DNA from 3 places in the Brevibacillus sp. AG162 genome. Region 1 is predicted to be linked to each of the others. Evidence: riboswitches for the same ligand, from Rfam matches in the RefSeq annotation. Region 1 holds a riboswitch; each other region holds the start of a gene.

Region 1 (7,302 bases):
CTGAGAGGGGGAGGCAAAAAGAGGACATCGATTAACGAGAGAGAGGGAGTTTATGAAGGTCAATGATGAGGTCAAAGCTGGTAACACCATTTCGTCTCTTCACACGGGTTTTATTGTGCTATCCACGCAAGTCGGGGTTGGGATCCTGGGATTCCAGCGAGTTGTAGCCAAAGAAGCTGGACATGATGCGTGGATATCCGTCTTGATGGCAGGCATTGTGACGCATGTAACCATCTGGGTCATCTTAAAGACTTTGAAGAGATATCCGTCCGCCGACCTTTACGGAATTCATCAGGAGGTTTACGGGAAACACCTAGGGGCATTTTTGAGCCTGTTTTATATCTTGTATTTTTTCTTGTCGGCAACGATTATTCTGCGCGGTTATGTCGAGGTTGTGCAGACTTGGGTTTTTCCCAAATTGGCTACATGGGTGTTGACCGCCATTATCCTCTTTCTTGCCTGGTACACGATTCTTGGGGGAATTCGGATTATTGCCGGGTATATTTTTTTCTCTGTATCTGTTGCGATCTGGTTGGTTGGTGATTTGTTCTTTCCCTTGCGCTTTGCTGAATGGGATTATTTACGTCCGGTATTGGAAGCGAATATAGGGCAACTGCTAAAAGGGATGATAGGCATGTCATTGTCAACGATTGGATTTGAAGTACTGTATGCCGTCTATCCCTTTGTGCAGGATAAAGAGCGCTTAAATCGGGGGGCGCAGTTTGGCGCGCTGACAACCAACTTGATCTACTTGTTTGTGATGATTGTTTCCTTGGTGTTTTTCAGTCAGGGGCAATTGATGAGAACCATATGGCCAACTTTGAATTTGAAAAAAATGGTGTACTTCCCAATTCTGGAGCGGTTTGAGCTGGTTGCCATCTCCATCTGGATGATCATTATCCTTCCGAATGTCATTATGTACATCTGGTCTGGAGTACGAGGATTGAAACGGATTTTTGGCTGGAATATGAGAAATATCTTGTATAGTATATTGCCGATCATATTCATATCTTCGCTGTTCATTGTCACTAGAGAGGAAATGAACACAATGAACGATATTTACGGCCAGATTGGGATGTATCTGGCTTATGCGTATCCTTATGTTCTTTACCTGTTGGTAGCTTGGAGGCAGGGGACAGGTGGAGTCAAGGAGGAATCTGCTGATGTATCGGTGCCAAAATAAGGGATGGTTGATCGAGAAGAGAGGGTTTACCCTTTTGCTTGTGCTCCTTTTTTCAGTTGCGGGGTGCTCTAATCAACAAATTTTTGATGAAACAGGTCTCGTAACCCTGGTTGGATACGACCTGACAAAAGATAGAAATATTCGGGCAACCATTGTAATGCCCTCCATTAATCCCGAGGCAAAAGAAAAAATGCAGATAATGTCTGATGTTGGAGAGACGAGCAAGGGCATAAGGGATAAGACAAACTTGCAGTCGGACAAACGTGTCTTGGCAGGCCAGTTGCGGGTAGCGCTCTATGGAAAGGATATGGCCAAGGCAGGAATCGGAAGCCTAATCGATACGCTGTACCGCGATCCATCGCTCTCAAGCAGAATCTTCCTTTGTGTGTACGAGGGGGAGACATATGAATTACTGACATATCCCTATAAATCACAGGGCAATATTGGAACGTACATGTATCGGATGATCGATCAAAATATCAAAGGTGAGAAAATCCCATCCTCAACGATTCATGAATTTATTCGAGCCTATTATGACGAGGGAATCGATTCGCAAATGCCCTATGTATCACGCAAAGGAGACGAAATTGTTATCAAAGGCGTGGCGTTGTTTAAAGGAGATAAATATATTGATTCGATTTCTCCCAGCGAAGCATTTATCTTAAAGCTGATTCGGGGCAAGTACAAGACGGGCAGCTATGAGATATCAGTCCCTGCTAAAACTTTTAATATGACTCCAAACAGCCCAGCGGGAGAAAAAGAAGAGGTGCAATTAGTCTTTGATACGATCAACAGCGAGTCAAAAGTCCAATTGGAACAGGTTGATCCACCAAAATTCAAAGTGAATATCCATCTAAAAGCCCGCATTTTGGAGCTGACCGTTCCGATTAAGCTGGATAATCCGAGGTTGATGAGGAAGATGGAGGAGGCCCTGGAGAAGGAATTAGTAAGACAAGCAAGGATAGTCATGAAAAAGCTCCAAGATTTGGAGGTCGACCCGACTGGCTTTGGCATTGTCTATAAGGCAAACGTGAGGGGAAAAGAGAAAATGGCTATGGATGAATGGAGAGAGAAGTACAAAAAGGCGAAGTTTGAATTTCAAGTAAAGGCGACAGTTACCCGTAATGGTGTAATGGACTAAGTGTGATACAAAAAAACTTTTCCTACTATTACTATTGACGTGATATTTTCAAAAAGGATATAATCCGTTTTGTATCATCATGAAAGAGAAAAAACGAACATAATATACGTAGATATCTTTCTTATCAAGAGAGGCGGAGGGACAGGCCCTATGAAGCCCGGCAGCCGGTTCATTTTCGAATGAACGTCGCGGTGCCAATTCCTACAGGATTGTTTGGATCTTGTGTAGATGAGAAGGGTGGATGCGAACGTATACATTGCGTTGCAGCCCCTTTTTCGTTTATGAAAAAGGGGTTTTCATATTTTATCAAGATTGTGGTCGGGAGGTGGATGCGTTGATCCAACTGCGTCATTTGCATAAAAGCTATCAAGTACAAGGTAAAACCATCCCAGCGTTAACGGGGATCGACCTTTCCATAGAGCAAGGTGAAATATACGGGATTATCGGACACTCTGGTGCAGGGAAAAGTACATTGATCCGGTGCATCAATTTGCTAGAGCGCCCAACTTCAGGGGAAGTTATTGTAGACGGCGTCGATTTAACAAAGCTGGATGAAGGCAAGCTGCAAGAAAAGCGCCGCGCAATCGGCATGATTTTTCAGCACTTCAACTTGCTGTCTTCTTCGACAGTCGGCGAAAATGTCGCGTTCCCGCTCAAGCTGGCAAAGCGTCCGAAGGCAGAAATTGATAAGAAAGTAAACGAGCTGCTGAAGCTGGTTGGGTTAGAGGCACATAAGGACAAATATCCGTCTCAGCTGTCTGGCGGACAGAAGCAGCGTGTCGGGATCGCCCGTGCGCTCGCGAATGATCCAAAAGTGCTGCTCTGTGACGAAGCTACCTCGGCTCTCGATCCGCAGACAACGAATTCCATTCTCGCACTCCTCTTGGATATCAACCGCAAGCTGGGCTTGACCATTGTGTTGATTACCCACGAGATGCACGTCATTCGCTCTATTTGTGATCGTGTCGGCGTGATTGATGGAGGAAAGATCGTCGAGTCGGGTAACGTACTGGATGTATTCCTTCGTCCGAAGCATCCAACGACACAGGAATTCGTGGAGCAAGTAGCGGATTCTACAGAGCTGCGCGAAGCAGTCGAGCACGAAAAGGCTTCGGGGAACCGCACGATTGCTCGTGTCACCTTCCTCGGAGAAAAAACGTACCAGCCGATCCTGTTCCAAACGATGCAAGAGACAGGTACGGTGTTCAGTATTTTGCAGGGAACGATCTCCCGTATGAAAGATACGCCGTATGGTCAGTTGGTGATCGAGCTGGAAGGCGATGTCGCACAGAATCAAAAGACCATTGAGACGCTGCGCCAACGTGGCTTGGAAGTAGAGGTGATATAAATGGACTGGACATTCGAAAATGTGGATTGGGCTGAAATCGGCGAAGGTACGATGGACACGCTCACGATGCTCGGCTTCTCCACTCTGTTTACCGTCCTGATTGGTTTGCCGTTGGGCATCATTCTGTTTTTGACTTCACGCGGACAGCTTCTGCAAAACCGCACTTTTTATACGATCGCATCATTCGTTGTCAACGTATTGCGTTCGGTACCGTTTATCATTTTGATGATCCTGCTGATTCCTGTGACGAAAATGATCGTAGGAACCTCACTCGGCGTACTGGGTGCCATTCCGCCGCTTGTATTTGGTGCCGCTCCGTTTTTCGCGCGTTTGGTGGAAACCTCGCTGCGTGAGATTGATAAAGGCGTGATTGAGGCCGCACAATCTATGGGGGCTTCCAATTGGCAGATCGTCTGGAATGTCCTTTTGCCAGAGTCTAGATCAGGCCTGATCGCGGGTATTACGATCACGACGGTTACGCTGGTCTCCTACACTGCAATGTCTGGGGTAATTGGCGGCGGTGGTTTGGGTGACTTGGCGATCCGATACGGTTATCAGCGTTTCCAAACCGATGTCATGATTGTGACTGTTGTTATTTTGCTGGTGATGGTACAAATCTTACAATCGCTGGGGGACCGTCTGGTTCTCAAGTTCAGCCGCAAGTAGGATTTTTCCATATAGGGTTTCAAATAATAAGATAAATACATGCAAGGGGGAAATCATTCATGAAAAAGCTAGTCGTATCTGTACTTTCTACTGTATTGGCATTTTCTTTGGCAGCTTGCGGAGGCAAAACGGAAACAGCACCTGCTCCAGCTGAAGGCGGCGCACAAGGCGGACAACAGGAAGTAACATTGAAGGTAGGCGCTTCTCCCGTTCCACATGCAGCAATCTTGAAGCTGGTTCAACCAAAACTGAAAGAACAAGGCGTGAATCTGGAAGTTAAAGAATTCACGGATTACGTACAACCCAACGTTCAAGTGAACGAAAAACAACTCGACGCTAACTTCTTCCAGCACAAGCCTTACCTGGAAGACTTCAATAAAGGACAAAACATGAACCTGGAGCCAGTAGTCGCTGTACACATCGAGCCATTCGGCGCTTACAGCAAAAAAGTGAAATCTGTAGATGAATTAGCTGATGGCGCAACAATCGCGCTGCCAAACGATCCAACAAACAGCGGTCGCGCACTCGCACTCTTGGAGAAAAACGGCGTGATCAAGCTGAAAGAAGGCGCCGGCATCAGCGGTACAGTGAAAGATGTTGTTGAGAACAAGAAAAACCTGAAGTTCAAAGAAGTAGAAGCAGCAATGCTGCCGCGCGTTCTGGAAGAAGTAGATCTGGCGTTGATCAACACCAACTATGCGCTGGAAGCAAAGCTTGTTCCAACCAAAGACGCCCTGTTTATTGAAGATAAAGATTCTCCATACGCAAACTTCCTGGTAGCTCGTCCTGACAACAAAGATTCCGAAGCCATTCAAAAGCTGGTGAAAGAACTGAACTCACCTGAAGTGAAAAAGTTCATTGAAGATGAATACAAAGGCGCGATTATTCCAGCGTTCTAAAGTAGAAATAATTGATCGATCAACAAAGCCCAACTGGCCGAAAAGCTGGTTGGGCTTTACTTTTATTTATAGTTTAGTGAATTTTCATAAAATTAAATTAAATCTATCGCAACCCCGTATTCAACCCAATTCCTGTCGAGTATATTGTGTTTGAAATGAGAAAATATAGATAAGGGGGAATTTTCTGATGAAACAAAATCTCAAGTTGTTTCTTGGCGCGATGCTGGTCGCCGGAAGCGTATTAGCTGGATGCTCAACAAGTACGCAGCCATCAACAACAACCCCACCAGCCGAGGGAACCGCAGCGCCCTCTGAAAAGCCTGCAAATGCAAAGTCGCAGGTATTTCGGGCGAACATTATGAGTGAGCCTGCGACAGCGGACCCCGGTCTTGCGAAGGATGCCACTGCGGGAGCAATTGTGCGTGCTACGTTTGATGGCTTGACTCGCTTCGATGCAAACGCAAAGCCAGTGAATTCAGTAGCATCCGATGTGAAGCTCTCGGATGACAAACTGGTGTATACGTTCACTCTCCGCGATTCGAAATGGAGCAATGGTGATCCAGTGACTGCCCATGACTTCGTGTATGCATGGAAGCGTGCACTTAGCAAGACCCTCGGTGCTGAGTATGCCTATCAGCTGTACTACATTAAAAACGCGAAGCTGATTCACGAAGGCAAGGCGAAGCCAGACGAACTCGGTGCAAAGGCAATCGATGACAAAACACTGGAAGTCACGCTGGAGAATCCTACGCCTTACTTCCTGGAGCTGACGTCTTTCTACACATACTACCCGGTTAATCAAAAAGTAGTGGAAGCCAATCCGAAATGGGCAAACGAAGCAGCAACGCATGTAAGCAACGGTCCATTTAAGATGACAGCGTGGGAGCACAAGAGCAAGATCGTGCTGGAAAAGAATGAGCACTACTGGGAAAAAGACGTAGTGAAGCTCGATCGCATTGAGTTTACGATGATCGAGGACGATAATACAGCCCTGTCCATGTTCGAGAACGGAGAGCTGGATTGGGCAGGTCAGCCACTCGGCGGGCTTCCCACTGATGCGATTCCGACATTGAAAGAAACAGGCAAGCTCGTGGTGCATCCAAAAGCGACGATGTACTGGTACAAGTTGAACACGACAAAAGGCCCGCTCAGCAATGTAAAAATTCGTAAAGCATTGGCATACTCGGTTGACCGTCAGACCATCGTGGATAACATTACACAAGTGGGCCAAGTGCCGACGATGGGGATGTTGCCGCAATCCATGATTATCAATAAAGATGGCTACTTCAAGGATAATGATGTAGAAACAGCCAAAAAGCTGTTGGAAGAAGGCATGAAGGAGCTTAACGTAACGAAGCTGCCTCCGATCACTTTGTCTTACAATCCAAGCGACAGACATAAGAAAATTGCTGAAGCAATTCAGGACCAATGGAAACAAAAGCTTGGCATTGAAGTAAAACTCATGGTGAAGGAGGCCACTGTTCACTTGCAGGATATGCATGAGCTCAATTACGAAATAGGCCGTATCGGCTGGAATGCAGACTTTAATGATCCAATGAACTACCTGGAAATGTTCCGAGATGGTAAAACAGGCAACAACGACACGGGCTGGGAAGATCCGCGCTATCAGGAGCTGCTGAAGCAGGCATCGGTAGAAACGGACCCAGAGAAGCGCAAGCAGCTGTTTGGCGAGGCTGAGCAAATCTTCATGGATGCCATGCCTTTGATCCCCATGTTCACGGATGTGGATGTCTGGGTACAAAGCGACAAGGTAAAAGGCGTACAAGTGGATGGGCTCGGATTTATCGACTTGAAGTGGGCAGAAATGACGGAGTAACGAATATAACAAAAATCCCGAGGCCAACGAAATTGCTGGTCTCGGGATTCTTTTGTATTAGTAGCCAAAATCAAGTGTCTTGCCTGTCTCCGTATACGTCTTGATCGACGAGAGCATCATCGGCCAATTGTTGCTCGCACTTGCGTGGGAGGGATGGTTTTCTGTCCATTGATCCTGGATCAGTGTCAGCTTGGTGCAACCGCCAACCGGTTCTAAGGTAATCGTGAC
Region 2 (7,302 bases), on a different contig from region 1:
GGCTGGTTGGCCGAGCCGACATAACAAAGTCCAGCAGCCGTTGCAGCTAAATAAATAGTCCAATCACCGTGCTTCAGCATTGCCCAACGTACCGTCTGCTCCTTATTCGTTTCCATTTCCATACGCCTCCTTTTGAGCTGTGTACGCACAGTATACCTCCAGCACCTGTTCTTCGTACGTTTTTAGGAGTGGATGAGCAAGATAACGAAACAGTGTCTTCTACATTCCCATTGCTTTTATCCAGTGGTGGGAGTAAGGTAGGAGGAGATAGAGGAGGAACGATGCTAGTATGACTGATCAATTAACACATTTTAATGAGCAAAATCGAGCGCGGATGGTAGACGTATCTGAGAAGGATGTCACAAAACGGGTGGCTGTAGCCGAGAGCCAAATCAGCATGAAGCCCGAAACACTCGCCCGAATCCGCGAAGGTCGAATCGAAAAGGGCGATGTACTCGCAGTTGCGCAGGTAGCAGGTGTCATGGCTGCCAAAAAGACGTGGGAAATCATCCCGATGTGTCATCCGCTGCCATTGACTGGCATCGACATACAATTTGCTTTTGTAGATGAAACGACGCTTGCGATTACAGGAACCGTGAAGACGACAGGGAAAACAGGCGTCGAGATGGAGGCGTTGACCGCTGTCAGCGTAGCGGCTTTGACGGTGTATGACATGTGCAAAGCCATGGATAAAGAAATGATAATCGGTCCGACCAGTCTGCAATCCAAAACAGGCGGAAAAAGCGGCGATTTCCATCGGGGAGAGAAGTAAGCCATGAGGCAAAAGTGGGAATCCTATCCGAGCAGCATTCGTTTATTGGCGATTGCTGCCGTCATTTTTTCTACCGGAATGGCATGTATTTGGCCGCTGGTCACGATCTATATTCACAACCATCTCGGAAAGCCGCTGACTGTAGCCGGCTTCTTGTTGCTTTTAAATCAAGGCGCATTCCTGATCGGGAGTATTATCGGCGGGATGATGTTTGACCGCTGGGGCAAAATGCGCACGATCATTGTTGGTTCCATCGGCGTTATTCTCATTTCGGTTGGCTTAGGTGTTACGCAAGATTTTACGATTTATGTTGTCTTGCTTCTGTTGAATGGACTGTTTTACGGAACACTTTCTCCTGTGATGAATGCACTGGCCGTAGTGTTATGGCCGGACGGAGGACGCAAAGGAATCAATCTGATTTATGTCTCCCTCAATGTGGGGGTAGCTGCCGGTTCTGCGTTGGGTGGCTTCTTGGCAAGTGTTTCGTTTGCCTGGACGTTTTTCGGTAATGCTATCTCACAAGTGATCGTCCTTGCCATGTTCATGCTCATTTTGCCGCGTCAGTTAAAATTGGCGGAACAACAACGCCAAAACTCGACGACTGGACAAAGCATGTCTGAGCAAGCAACTAGTGATGTGCTACAACAAACACAGCAAGAGTCAAAAGTGGTATGGGGAGCATTGCTGCTATTATGCGGGGGGCTATTAATTAGCTGGATTGTCTATGTACAGTGGACCACGGTACTGTCGACCTACATGCAATCTTTGGGCATTTCACTCCGTCAATACAGTTTGTTGTGGACGCTGAACGGCGGTTTGATCCTGTTTGGTCAGCCATTGATTGCGTGGGTCATTCGACGCTTTGCCCGTACGCTAAAGGCACAAATGCTCTTGGGCGCTTATATTTTTGCCTTGTCGATGTTGATTTTGTCTCAATCAACGGTTTATGCAGGCTTTGTGGCGGGGATGTTCATCATGACGCTGGGAGAAATGCTCGTGTGGCCAGCGGTGCCGGCAGTAGCTGCACAGTTTACGCCAGAGGGACGAGAGGGCTTCATTCAAGGGCTGATTGCAGGAACTGGATCAGCTGGGCGGATGCTCGGACCACTGCTTGGCGCATTCATTTTTCAATCGATTCATGCGCAGGGATTATTGTTCGTGATGGCAGGCTTGTGTCTGTTGTCTGTGGCATTCTTTGCCTTCCACACTTCTTTTCAAAAAAGGCGACATCAGGTACCCCTACAGAATCAAGCATCTTGACACGGTTTACGTGCTCAAGTAGTATGATATAGACGAAAAAACAGTATATTCCGTGTGTTTGACTTATTCAGAGAGGTGGAGGGACTGGCCCTATGAAGCCCGGCAGCGGATCTGTTCCATGTAATGGACAGATGCTGTGCCAATTCCAGCAGGATTTTTTCCTGACAGATAAGGACGTGACCAAGCTGATCTCCCCCTTTTTCTGTATGGAAAAAGGGGGTTTTACTGTATTGGGCCCAAGAAAGGAATGGAAGAAAGAAATGCGCATTCAACCCTCCGACATGATTGATCGACTCCCTACCCAGTTTTTTGCGACCCTGGTGGCAAAAGTAAACAAGGTCATTGCGCAAGGCCATGACGTCATTAACCTGGGGCAGGGCAATCCCGATTTGCCGACACCGCCGCACATTATTGAAGAACTACAGGCGCAAGCGGCACAGCCACTCCATCACAAATATCCGCCTTTTCAGGGACGCGTGGAACTGAAGCAGGCTGTAGCTCATTGGTATAAGCAAGAGTTTGATGTGGACCTCGATCCGGAGGAAGAAGTAGCGATTTTGTTCGGCAGCAAAACCGGACTGGTAGAGATTTGCCAAGTACTCATGAACGCAGGCGATGTTGCGCTGGTTCCAGACCCGGGCTATCCGGATTATTGGTCGGGGGTTGCTGTTGTAAACGGACGGATGGTCATGATGCCGTTGAAGGCGGAAAAAGACTTCTTGCCAGACTACAGCCAGCTCTCCCAAGCTGACCTGGATCGAGCGAAACTGATGTTTCTCAACTATCCGAACAATCCGACAGCAGTCAACGCACCACTCGAGTTCTATGAGGAAACCATTCGTTTTGCGCGAAAACATGAAATCGTCGTCTGCCATGACTTCGCCTACGGGGCGATCAGCTATGACGGGAAAAAGCCGGTCAGCTTCATGCAGGTTCCGGGTGCAAAAGAAGTGGGTGTAGAATTTTATACCTTGTCCAAAACGTACAACATGGCAGGCTGGCGTGTTGGTGCGATGGTAGGAAATCGCGAGCTGGTTCGTCTGATCAATCTCATTCAGGACCATTACTTCGTCAGTCTGTTCGGCGCGGTGCAGATGGCGGCAGCCAAAGCGATGACGGATTCGCAGCAGTGCGTTCGCGATCTCGTGGCTGTCTACGAAAGCCGCCGCAATGCCTTGTACTCCAATTTGCATCGGATTGGCTGGCAGGCTCCGCCATCTCAAGGCTCGTTTTTTGCTTGGCTTCCTGTTCCAAGTGGCTTCACGTCCGTCGAATTTTCTGATCTGCTTTTGGAAAAAGCGCATGTCGTCGTAGCGCCTGGAAATGGCTTTGGCCCGACAGGTGAGGGCTATGTGCGAGCGGCTTTGTTATCAAATGAAGAGCGTCTCGCGGAAGCCGTCCAGCGGATTGAGCGGTTGGGGTTATTTACGAAAACAAAATAATGGCGAGGCAATTTGGCCACACTACCATACAAATGGAGTGTGGCTTTTTTATTCTAGAATAAAAATCATTCTCATTATTGACAGATAATGATTTTCATTATACGATGGCATTGTTAATGATAATTAGTCTCAGCGAGAGCGGGAGGGTACCATGCGCTATCAGATTAACGGTTACACGGATATGTATACGGTGATCGCCAACGAGCGAAAGATCGGCGGAGCCATTGAAGCAGGCCAGATTCGCTTGCGGACCGGAGAAGTTTACGCCAATGCTGTTCTCACTCGTTTGGAAATGTCAGGTGCGCATTTTTGCTCGATCGGATTTGTTACAGAAGAAGGCAAAAGACTCATTGTCCATGTGAATGATATCAGCATGATCGCTGATGCTCGTCACGTCAACGTTTGTGAGCTGACGAACGAATGCATGAGAGTGGAAAAATCCGCAGAGAGACTGAAGCGATTGAAGCGTCTCTGTGAACTGAATGAAGGCAGCTGTACGCCGACCTTCCAAGAAGAGGCATTGCTGTTGGCAAACGATATCGGTATGGAAGAAGCGTCCACGTATGTAGACCTCTCTTTCCTCCCACACACAGAGAAACCACGTGTGTTCCGCATCGCCTAGGATGATATAGCCTATACATATGGACCCCTTTTCGTTTAATACGAAGAGGGGTTTTTTGCATGCAGTGTGCCAAGACTAACGATTGAACAACCGCTCGACATAGTCAAAACCTATCTACTCATAGCTAGCAAGGATTGGACTTACGCTGTTGACAGTGATAAAACAAGGATAACAAAATCAAGGGGGAACGGAACATGGAGTACTCATTTTCAAAATCTGTTGAAGCACTATCCTCCTCGGCTGTCCGGGAAATCTTGAAGCTGACCCAAGGCAATCAAGTGCTCTCGCTCGCAGGTGGACTGCCAGCAGAGGATTCTTTTCCAATCGCAGAGATGCGCGAAGCGTTCAACCGCGCATTCGAACAAGGAGCAAAAGCTCTTCAATACGGATTGACTGATGGATACTTGCCACTGCGTGAGTGGATTGCATCCCGCATGAAGCAAAAGCATATGAACGTCGGTGTAGATAATATGGTCATCACTACGGGCTCTCAGCAAGCGGTAGACTTGTTGTGCCGTGTATATTTAGACGAAGGCGATGTCGTTCTCGTCGAAAACCCTACCTATTTGGCAGCGGTTCAATTGTTCCAATTCCGGGGAATCAAAGCAATTCCCGTAGACGGTGATGCTGATGGGATGGATCTGGACGATCTGGCGAAAAAAATAGCCCAGTATCGCCCGAAAATGGTGTACGTCATTCCTACCTTTGCGAACCCGACAGGAAAGGTATGGAGTCTCGAACGCCGTCTCGGTTTGCTTCGTCAATGTAAGGCGCAAAACATTCTCATCCTGGAAGACGACCCATATGGAGAGATCCAATTCGATGGGGAAGCACCGTACCGCTCGATTTTCTCACTGGATGAGCATCCGACCGATTCCTGTGTGGTATACACCAGTACCTTTTCCAAAATTGTCGCGCCCGGCTTGCGTACCGGATGGGCCATCGGGGATACCCGCGTAATTCAAATGATGGTGAAGGCGAAGCAAGCGGTTGATTTGCAGTCGAGCACAATCGACCAATACGCCCTGTATGAGCTATTATCCCGGTTTGATCTGGAGCGCCACATCGAGAAAATCCGCGAGTCCTACAAGGCGCGCATGGAATGGATGCATGAGCTCTTGGTCGCGCAAAACTGGGAGGGCGTAGAGTGGGAAAAACCAAGAGGCGGGATGTTCCTCTGGGTGAATCTTCCTGAGCACGTCGATGCTGAGAAGCTGCTGGCCCGATCCGTACAGGAAGGCGTGGCATTCGTGCCAGGGAAGCCGTTTTATGCAGCCGAACCGCAAGTCAATACGCTGCGCTTGAACTATACACTCTTGAACCGGGAAGACACGGAGCTTGCGATTTCACGACTGGGCAAAGCATTCCACGCCTACAGCGAATCTCTGGTGACAAATGTTTAATGGAAGCAAAAAGACAACCATTGCCATTGAGCTGGTTGTCTTTTTTTATGCGTGTTTACAGGGAGAACTCTCTTTGTGCCCGATCCAGCCATTCATTCACAAGCTCTGTAAACAGAAGCGGCTGCTCAATCTGCAAGTTGTGTCCGGCACAATCGAGTGCGGCAAAAGAAGAGCGGGGATAGCCTTCGAGGATATCCCAAATATCGCGATAGCCGACAGAATGATCTTGTTTGCCCACAACAAAAAGACTCGGGTGGGGGAAGGGGACAGTATCTAATGGGAAGGACACGCTATACGCCTGTCTGATTTTACTTAGGAAAGAAGGGTCTGACAGCATGTAGCCGTCGACAATCTCTTTTTTATAGCGGTTCCACGTGTAGTTGGTAGCTACTACCGCCATCGACTCAAACTCCGCTCGTTCTGTCTCACTCAACTGCTCCCAGAGCGAAGGCTCTTCTACTAGGACGGGTTTATCTGGCAGTGTGCGCTTTGCTTTGTCAGGAATGACGTTCGGGCAAATGAAAAGGGCGCCCTTACTTGATCTCGGCGCTTTTCGATAACCGCCCGCGCAAGATAGCCGCCGTATGATTCACCTGCAATGAAAAAGGGCTCACCTGGAATGAGCTGATCGATGAACGCGAGGACAACCTCCAGAATATCGTCCGTAGTGTGGATATGTTCGTAGTTTTCCGTTTGACCCATTCCCGGCAAGTCTATGTAAAGTCGTCGGTATCCCGGACGTTTCTTAAAAATTGGTTCCAGACAACCAGTCATGCAGCGGTGATCAAGTGAAAAACCGTGAATCATCACGACAGGAAAGCCGCTTCCAATCTCCTCATAATAAAGATTGACGCCATTGACCTCGCATCTCATAAAAAGCCCCCCAACGACATTTGTGTCAGATTGTTTTGAAAATTTGGAACGTACGTTCTTATTATAAGTGATCTGTTGCATATTTCAAGAATGAAAAAACACACCCACAACGAGAATCGTCAATGGGTGTGCCAAAGAGCTTCCTATTCTTCTGTTTCTTCCAGGGTGCAAATTGCGCTTGGACGCTTGATCCGCAATACAACGCACTCATACACACGGAACAGACTGTTCATTTGCTCGTCTCCGAGGAATGCGGAGTCAAAGTCTTCTGCAATCGCCAGGTCGAGATTGTGGCGGCCAGTCGCTACCAAAACGCCGGAACGGCCTTTAATGGTAGGAGATTGGAAGACACCATCTGTAACGAGATTGCGAACATGCTCGATCTCAAGCACGTTGGTGCCTTTGTGCACGCGATGCAAGAGAGAGTAGAGCTCAGGAGAAACAACCAGTGCATACGGACCGCTATGGCCCATTTTCAACAGCTTGTTGCGTGCTTCCACGATATCCGCAAACGCATTGCCAGATTCCATCCAATCGCTCTTCAGATGAGTGAGGCGGCCTTTTACGTTCATCAGACCTGGGAGGTCGAATTCCGCAGCACCGTTGAAGATCAGATCATCTTCCATCAGTGCACCACCAGCAGCTGCGTTGGCAGCCGCGCTCATGTCCAAAGGCATGCCCAGTGTGCGTGCTTGGGCAACATCGCGCCAGTACAGCATGAAATCCTTGTACAGGATCGGAATCGTCATGCTGACACGGCGGCTAGGCTGTGTCATTTCCAGTGATTCTCCACGCAGGGAGAGACCGCCAAAACGGGATTCCTCATATACATCGTTGGTAATGGTTTGGATGCCTTCACCCAATGGTCCATAAATATCGATAAAACGACGGCCTACAAGCTGGCGGCGAGCCATGTCAACGACAGTTGCG
Region 3 (7,302 bases), on a different contig from region 1:
CCAGAGCGGCGTGATCAATCTGCGGTCGATCCGGCAGAGCATGTCGTGAACAAGGAGCTGTGGGAAGTGGCTCATGATTATTTGGAGAAGCTTCCGGAAAAGCAGAGACAGGTCATTTTGTTATCTGCCATGCAGTTTTCCTACGCGGAAATGGCCGTGGTACTCGGGATCGAGCTGGCAGACGTCAAACGTTCCTTGTTTCGGGGACGGCAAAAGATGCGGCAGTTGTGGAGGGAGGAAAGCCGATGATGAACAAGGATGAGAATAATCGCGAGCAAAGACTGCTTGCTTATTTGCGTGGGGAAATGGCGGAAGAAGATTCAAAACAATTCGAGGAGGAAATAGCTGCTGACGAGGAATATGCACAGCGGTTGGAGAGGCTTTTGCTGGGGGAAGAAATGGGAGAGGACAACGTGAAAACCAAACAGCCTGAAACGCTGTCAGCTGAAAAACAGCGCGCCATTGTTCGCCGGGGGAAGTGGAAAAATCGGTTGTCCAACGCTGGATTCACTATAGGGCTTCCCTTTTTGGCCGGAGTTGTGTTGTTGATTCTGAATGGCTGGGTCGGGTCATTGATGCATGAAGATCTGTTCCGCGTTGCGAAGTCGATGGTCAACTTTACGCAGCCAGGTGTGAGAGTGGGGAGTAGCGGTTCACAAGTTGGATTGCTGTACGGCAATATCAGCATGGAACTGCGTGAGAGGGTTGGGGGAGAAGAAAAGAACGCGGGTCGTTTTGAGAGTACGAATGTGCTATGGAATGTGAATGCGAAGCCGCAATGGACGAACGGGGTCAGGGAGCAAAAGTTGTTTTTCCGTTATCCGACAGAGGGGGAAACGGAGGATACCATGTCTCTGACTTTACCTGTCTGGACGACAATGGAGAAGCTGCCCGAGGGAACTGTTTCGCAGCTTGCGATATCTTTTGACCACTTCCTGACGTACGAGGAGTACTATAAACTGGTTACCCGCCATGTTACCTCCTCGGGTCAAGATACAGTCTGGCTTGCAGTAGACACAGGGGTAGAGCTCAAGCAGGCTGAAAGCGATGCCGGAGATGTGCTATTTGGTTCCGGGGAAGTATGGGGATTTGCCCAGCGAGAAATGGATTACGGTGGTGCATATGAAAAAGGGGATGGGGACAGAGTAATCGCAAACTATCTGGAGGAAATGAGGTATTTGTCAGAGCAAGAAGAACTGGCTCGCGATATCGGAAAATCCTTACTCTTTGGCAGAGATCTACAGATAGCAGAGCGATACAGCTACATGCATAAAAACGGGGTTCGCATCTACGGAGCTGTCCTAACAGGTCCAACCAAGGAACTGCTGAAACTCAAAGCCGAAAAGTCGATAACAGCAGCGTTTCTAGGCAAGGTAGATTGGTGGAATTGGGAGCGGCCAGCGGTATCGGGAACTCATTACACCTACTAATTGCAAGGTGCGAATTTTTGCACAAAAGGGTGTTGACATCGTGGAAGCGTTGGTTGTATGATTCAAACTAAATCAAAAACCGAATACGTTTTGGATACCTTATCCAGAGAAGGTGGAGGGACTGGCCCGATGATACCCGGCAACCGACATGACGCCATTCAGACGCGAGGAAGCGACTGATTAACAGGCGACATGCACGGTGCTAATTCCTGCAGAAACAAAAGTGGTCTGGAAGATAAGGGGGACATCAACACGGTTCTTACACGTGACGACAGCGACCTCTTTTCTTCGGGAAAAGAGGTCTTTTTTTTCACTCTCGGGACACAAACCAAACAAGTAGAGATAGAGGAAAAATACGTAGAGGGGAGTTTTGGAATCATGGCATATCGCGCATTGACTGAACAGGAAGCAGTGGAGTACGTAAAAGGAATACCGGGTCTTTTTAGCGAAGGAGCAGAGCTGACCAGCCGCGAAATCGGGGATGGCAACCTCAATCTGGTCTTTGATATTCAGGAGCCGGCAACCGGTAAGAGCGTCATTGTCAAGCAAGCACTGCCTTTTGCCCGCGTCGTGGGAGAATCTTGGCCGCTTACGATTGATCGGGCTCGCATCGAGAGCGAGGCACTCCGCATTCAGTACAAATACGTTCCAGACTTGGTGCCACAGGTGTATCATTTCGACGGGGAACTTGCGTTGACTGTCATGGAAAACGTCGGGGACCACATCATCATGCGCAAAGGTCTGATCGAAGGAAAGCGGTACCCGCTATTCGCGAAGCAAATTGGTCGTTTTCTCGCGCAAACCTTGTTCTTCACATCCGATCTGGGTGCACATCCGTACGATAAAAAAGCGTTAGTCGGAACATTCATAAATCCAGAATTATGCAAAATCACAGAAGATCTCGTTTTTACCGATCCGTATGAAAATGCGCCTACCAACGACTTCAACCCGTTGATTCGCCGGGAAGTCGAGGCGATCTGGAACAACAGGCCGCTGAAGCTGGAAATCGCCAAGCTGAAATACGATTTCCTTACCCGCTCGGAAGCGCTATTGCATGGCGACTTGCATACCGGAAGTATTTTCATCACGGAAAACAGCTTGAAAGCAATCGATCCGGAGTTCGCTTACTACGGCCCAATCGGTTTTGACATCGGGGCGGTCATTGCCAATCTGCTGCTCAACTACGCAGGACAGCACGGTTTGCAAAAAGATCAAGGAGAACGGGAAGCGTACCGCGAATACTTACTGGAAACGGTCGAGGATGTCTGGAATGAATTCGTTTCGCAATTCGTTCAGCTCTGGCACAAGCACGCCAAAGAGCGCAGCGCCCATGTCGAAGGACTGTGGCAAAGCTACGTGAAACGCTTGATTCAGGATACAGCAGGCTATGCCGGATGCAAAATCTTGCGCCGTGTCATCGGCTTGGCAGGCGTAGCAGATCTGAATGCCATTGAAGACGACCGGACTCGCGCAGAAGCAGAGCGTCTGGCTCTCTCGATTGGAGAAGCGCTGATTCTCGGTCGCGGCGGCATCGACGAATCGACAGATATCACGGACATCGTACGCACAGTAACTGAACGCTACTACCAGGAGGCTACAACAGTATGACAACCAGCACCCAATTGGCACCTGTAAAGTGGGAGAATGATGCATTGGTCTTGCTTGACCAGACGCGTCTGCCAGTAGAAACGATTTATTTGAACTTGACTACCTCCGAGCAAGTATGGGGTTCCATCCGCCGTTTGGAAGTGCGTGGCGCACCAGCGATTGGCATGGCAGCGGCTTACGGGCTCTACCTTGGTATTCGTGGCAGTGAAGCGGGTAACTACGACGAGTTTTGGCAGGAACTGAACCAGCAGGCAGATTATTTGGGTTCTTCCCGTCCGACAGCCGTGAATCTGTTCTGGGCGTTGGATCGCATCAAGGCTCGTGTTGAAAAAGAAAGTGGAGCGTCTATTGCCGAGTTGAAGGCGGCAGTGCTGGATGAAGCACTGGCGATTCAAAAGGAAGACGCTGAAGTATGCCGGACCATCGGAGAGCATTTGCTCACTCTGTTGCATGACGGGATGGGAATTCTCACGCACTGTAATCCAGGGGCATTGGCTACAGCAGCGTACGGTACGGCTACTGCTCCATTTTATTTGGCAAAGGAACGCGGCTGGAATCTGAAGGTGTACGCGGACGAAACCCGTCCTGTCCTGCAAGGCGCCCGTCTTACTGCATTCGAATTGCAGCAAGCAGGGATTGATGTGACGCTGATCTGCGACAACATGGCGGCGATGGTGATGTCTCAAGGGAAAGTAGAGGCTGTCATCGTGGGTACAGACCGCGTAGCAGCGAATGGAGATGTCGCCAACAAAATCGGTACGTATGGGGTAGCGGTATTGGCAAAAGCTCACGGCATTCCTTTTTACGTGGCAGCTCCCTTGTCCTCTGTCGATCTGGAGACACCGACAGGCGCAGATATTCCGATTGAAGAGCGCCCATCCGAGGAAATTACCCATGGCTTGGGCAAACAGGTTGCTCCAGACGATATCAAGGTGTACAATCCTGCGTTCGATGTAACGCCTGCGAAGTACATTACAGCGATCGTCACGGAGACAGGCATTTTCAAGCCGGAAGAGATCGGCAATAGCAAAAAATAAAAGAACTTTTAATAAGCGTTCGCCGTATTGCTGCTGGCGGGCGCTTTTTGCTCATTTTGGCGTTTTCCAGTAAAATATCCAAGAAAAGGGGAGATACGTATGCAAACGATTCAACGGATAGCAATCAATAAAGATACGTACTTGAAACAATTAGAATTAGCTGATGCTGAGGAGTTATTTTTGCTTACGGATTCGAACCGGGAGAATCTTATGGAATGGCTGCCGTGGCTGAATTATACGAAGAAGGTAGAGGATTCGCGTCAATTCATCCAAGCGACGATCAATCAGTACAACGATAATCGCGGCATCAACTACGGCATTTGGTACCAAGGACGTCTGGCTGGTACAGTCGGCGTACATACGGTGGATTGGATCAACAAAAAGACGTCCATTGGCTATTGGCTGGGTGCGCAATTTCAGGGCAAGGGCCTGATGACAGAAGCAGTGGCGACCTACTTGGACGTATTGATCTTCGGGTCATGGGATTTGGAAAAAGTAACGATTCAGGCTGCTACGGAAAACTACAAGAGCAGATCGATCCCGGAACGTTTAGGGTTTCAACTGGAAGGGGTACTCCGACGGAATGAATTCCTTTACGATCATTACGTGGATCATGCCACATACAGCCTGTTAAAAGAGGAATGGCTTGACTGGAAAACCGATAAAAAAATTTAGATTGAACTGTATGCTTTGATTGACAATGAAAATTCTGTAAATTACGATAGTGAGGACAGATCAAGAGGGCTGCGCGTGATTCGCAAGCCCTTTTTTTAGTCCTGCTGTTAGGTTTGAATAAATAGAGGTGATTTACATGCAGACACTTCGGCAATTATCTTGGTTTTTCCGAGCCTATTGGAAACGGTATGTCATTGGAATCTCTGTGCTGTTTATCATCGATGTCCTCATGCTTTGGCCACCGAAATTAATCGGGGACACGGTGGATTCGATTCGCAACAGCTCCCTGACGGACGCTGACTTGACGCAAACAGTGGTCATCTTGCTCGTGTTGGGTGTTAGCTTGTATGGATTGCGGTTTCTCTGGCGGTACTTGTTAAATGGGGGAGCCTTGATTCTGGAGAGGACGCTGCGCGAGCGACTGTTTGCCCATTTGACGAGAATGACCCCGTCGTTTTTTCATCGCAAACGCAGTGGCGATCTGATGGCCGTCGCTACCAACGACATTCCTGCCATTGAACAAACGGCTAGCACAGGGGTGCTAACGCTTGTTGATGCGCTGTTCATGACCTTGTTAACACTGGGCGTCATGGTGACCGCGATTGATTGGAAGCTCACGCTGGCTGCACTGATCCCGATGCCATTTTTGGCTTGGTCAACGGCTTACTATGGAAGGTTGCTGCATGAGCGTTTTTACTTGGCGCAGGAAGCCTTCGGAGAGATGAATGATCATGTCCAACAATCCGTATCGGGCGTTCGGGTATTGAGAGCATTTGTTCAGGAAAAGGCCGATATCGAGGCATATCGCCGGGTCAGTGAAAAAACGCTGGAGCGAAATGTGAGCGTTTCGCGGATCGACGCCCTGTTCGAGCCGACGATCGCGATTATTATTGGCTTCAGCTTTTTGATTGGTCTGGCCTATGGGACGTATTTGGTGTTCACCAGCGCCATCTCCTTAGGGGATTTGGTTGCGTTCAATTTATACTTGGGACTTTTAATTTGGCCGATGTTCGCCTTTGGTTGGCTAGTCAATGTGTTGCAGCGAGGCGGCGCTTCCCACAAGCGTTTTACAGAGCTAATGGTAGAGCAGCCAGATGTGACGGAGGCAGCGAATCCGATTGCAAACCAAATCGCCAATACTGTAGAAGCACGCCAATTTTCCTTTACGTATCCAGGCACTGACAAGCCGGCACTCACTGACATCTCGTTTCGTTTAGGCGAAGGAGAGACGCTTGGGATTGTCGGGCGGACGGGAAGCGGCAAGTCGACGCTATGCCGTGCCTTATTGCATCAATATCAGATGAAGGAACAAGCTCTGTTTATCGGGGGCATCCCGATCGAAGGACTCGCTTTTGATACGCTGCGGGAAAAAATCGGCTACGTGCCTCAGGAGCATTTGCTGTTCTCACGGACGATTGCAGAAAATGTTACATTCGGGAAACCACAAGCGACGACCGAGGAAGTGATGCATGCGTTGGAGCTTGCGGAGATGAAGAGAGATCTGGCCCAATTCAGAGATGGATTGCAAACCATGGTTGGAGAGAAGGGGGTCACCCTCTCCGGGGGGCAAAAACAGCGGATTTCCATTGCACGCGCTCTGTTGATGGATGCGGGTATCCTGATTCTCGACGATTCTTTATCGGCTGTGGACGCGAGGACTGAGGAAAGTATCCTTCGTCATCTGCGACAGGAGCGCGCGGATAAAACGACCATTATTACGGCTCATCGACTGTCTGCCGTACAGCACGCCCAACTGATTCTCGTGCTGGATGAGGGGCAGATCGTCGAGCAGGGGACACATGATGAGCTAATGCAGCGCAACGGCTGGTATGCAGAGCAGTACCGTCGTCAGCAAATGGAACAGGATGTGGCTGGTTGAAAGGGGGAAGCGTTTCATGAGCAAAGAAAATGTATGGGGGCGTTTGACCGAGTACGCCAGACCATTTCAAAAGCAAATACTGGGAGCGCTGTTCCTGCTCTTGCTGGGAACGAGTGCAGAGCTGGCGGGGCCTTTTTTAGCCAAGGTCATGATTGATAATCACATTCTGGCGATTCAAAAGCCTTGGTATCAATTGGACGAAGTGCCACCACAAGCAGCGGGGCAAGTCGCTTCAGTGAACGGTACGAACTATATTCGTGAAGATGTCGCAGCAGAGACAGGTCTTGCTTTGGACAGTATCAATCAAAAAGAAGTAACCGTGCTGACAGAAGGCACGACCTATTACTTGATTTCCGGCAAAGTGAATCAAAACGGGGAGAAGCAATTCACCCCGATTGCGCCAGAAAACGGCAGGGAGCGCTTCGAGGTAAAAACGAAGGATCAATCAGGACAAAACACGACCTTCACAGGCATTCGGCTGACCGCAGCGGAAGTCAAGGCTATGTATCAGGGGGATGTCCTGCCGATTATCTGGCTGTCCGTAGGTTATGGAGTACTGATCTTGCTCTCAGCTGGTTTCAACTACGTCCAGATTTTGTGGCTGCAAAAGATCGCCCAGCGCATCATTCAGCAAATGCGGATGAAGCTGTTTATCCATTTGCAAAAGCTCCCG

Evidence for each region. A riboswitch is a leader RNA that binds a small molecule or an ion and turns the genes downstream of it on or off. The one in region 1 is predicted to bind S-adenosylmethionine.
Region 2: it holds a riboswitch for S-adenosylmethionine, as region 1 does, so the genes downstream of both, FB479_RS16635 (pyridoxal phosphate-dependent aminotransferase) here and FB479_RS26215 (methionine ABC transporter ATP-binding protein) in region 1, are expected to answer to the same signal.
Region 3: it holds a riboswitch for S-adenosylmethionine, as region 1 does, so the genes downstream of both, mtnK (S-methyl-5-thioribose kinase) here and FB479_RS26215 (methionine ABC transporter ATP-binding protein) in region 1, are expected to answer to the same signal.

Annotation. Positions count from the first base shown of each region.
Region 1 is NZ_VFNO01000012.1:56,774-64,075, reverse strand. Features, by position in the region: gene FB479_RS26230 (spore germination protein) at 1-35, shown strand, start outside; gene FB479_RS26225 (GerAB/ArcD/ProY family transporter) at 53-1,183, shown strand; gene FB479_RS26220 (Ger(x)C family spore germination protein) at 1,164-2,324, shown strand; SAM riboswitch class I at 2,443-2,559, shown strand; gene FB479_RS26215 (methionine ABC transporter ATP-binding protein) at 2,659-3,672, shown strand; gene FB479_RS26210 (methionine ABC transporter permease) at 3,673-4,338, shown strand; gene FB479_RS26205 (MetQ/NlpA family ABC transporter substrate-binding protein) at 4,398-5,237, shown strand; gene FB479_RS26200 (peptide ABC transporter substrate-binding protein) at 5,425-7,074, shown strand; gene FB479_RS26195 (SRPBCC family protein) at 7,132-7,302, opposite strand, start outside.
Region 2 is NZ_VFNO01000005.1:67,360-74,661, reverse strand. Features, by position in the region: gene FB479_RS16650 (methylated-DNA--[protein]-cysteine S-methyltransferase) at 1-116, opposite strand, end outside; gene moaC (cyclic pyranopterin monophosphate synthase MoaC) at 290-772, shown strand; gene FB479_RS16640 (MFS transporter) at 776-2,032, shown strand; SAM riboswitch class I at 2,093-2,207, shown strand; gene FB479_RS16635 (pyridoxal phosphate-dependent aminotransferase) at 2,293-3,474, shown strand; gene FB479_RS16630 (hypothetical protein) at 3,626-4,096, shown strand; gene FB479_RS16625 (aminotransferase-like domain-containing protein) at 4,291-5,499, shown strand; partial or broken gene FB479_RS16620 (alpha/beta fold hydrolase) at 5,555-6,372, opposite strand; gene FB479_RS16615 (family 1 encapsulin nanocompartment shell protein) at 6,516-7,302, opposite strand, start outside.
Region 3 is NZ_VFNO01000007.1:169,174-176,475, forward strand. Features, by position in the region: gene FB479_RS21015 (sigma-70 family RNA polymerase sigma factor) at 1-249, shown strand, start outside; gene FB479_RS21020 (anti-sigma factor) at 246-1,430, shown strand; SAM riboswitch class I at 1,527-1,672, shown strand; gene mtnK (S-methyl-5-thioribose kinase) at 1,809-3,038, shown strand; gene mtnA (S-methyl-5-thioribose-1-phosphate isomerase) at 3,035-4,075, shown strand; gene FB479_RS21035 (GNAT family N-acetyltransferase) at 4,175-4,750, shown strand; gene FB479_RS21040 (ABC transporter ATP-binding protein) at 4,887-6,629, shown strand; gene FB479_RS21045 (ABC transporter ATP-binding protein) at 6,646-7,302, shown strand, end outside.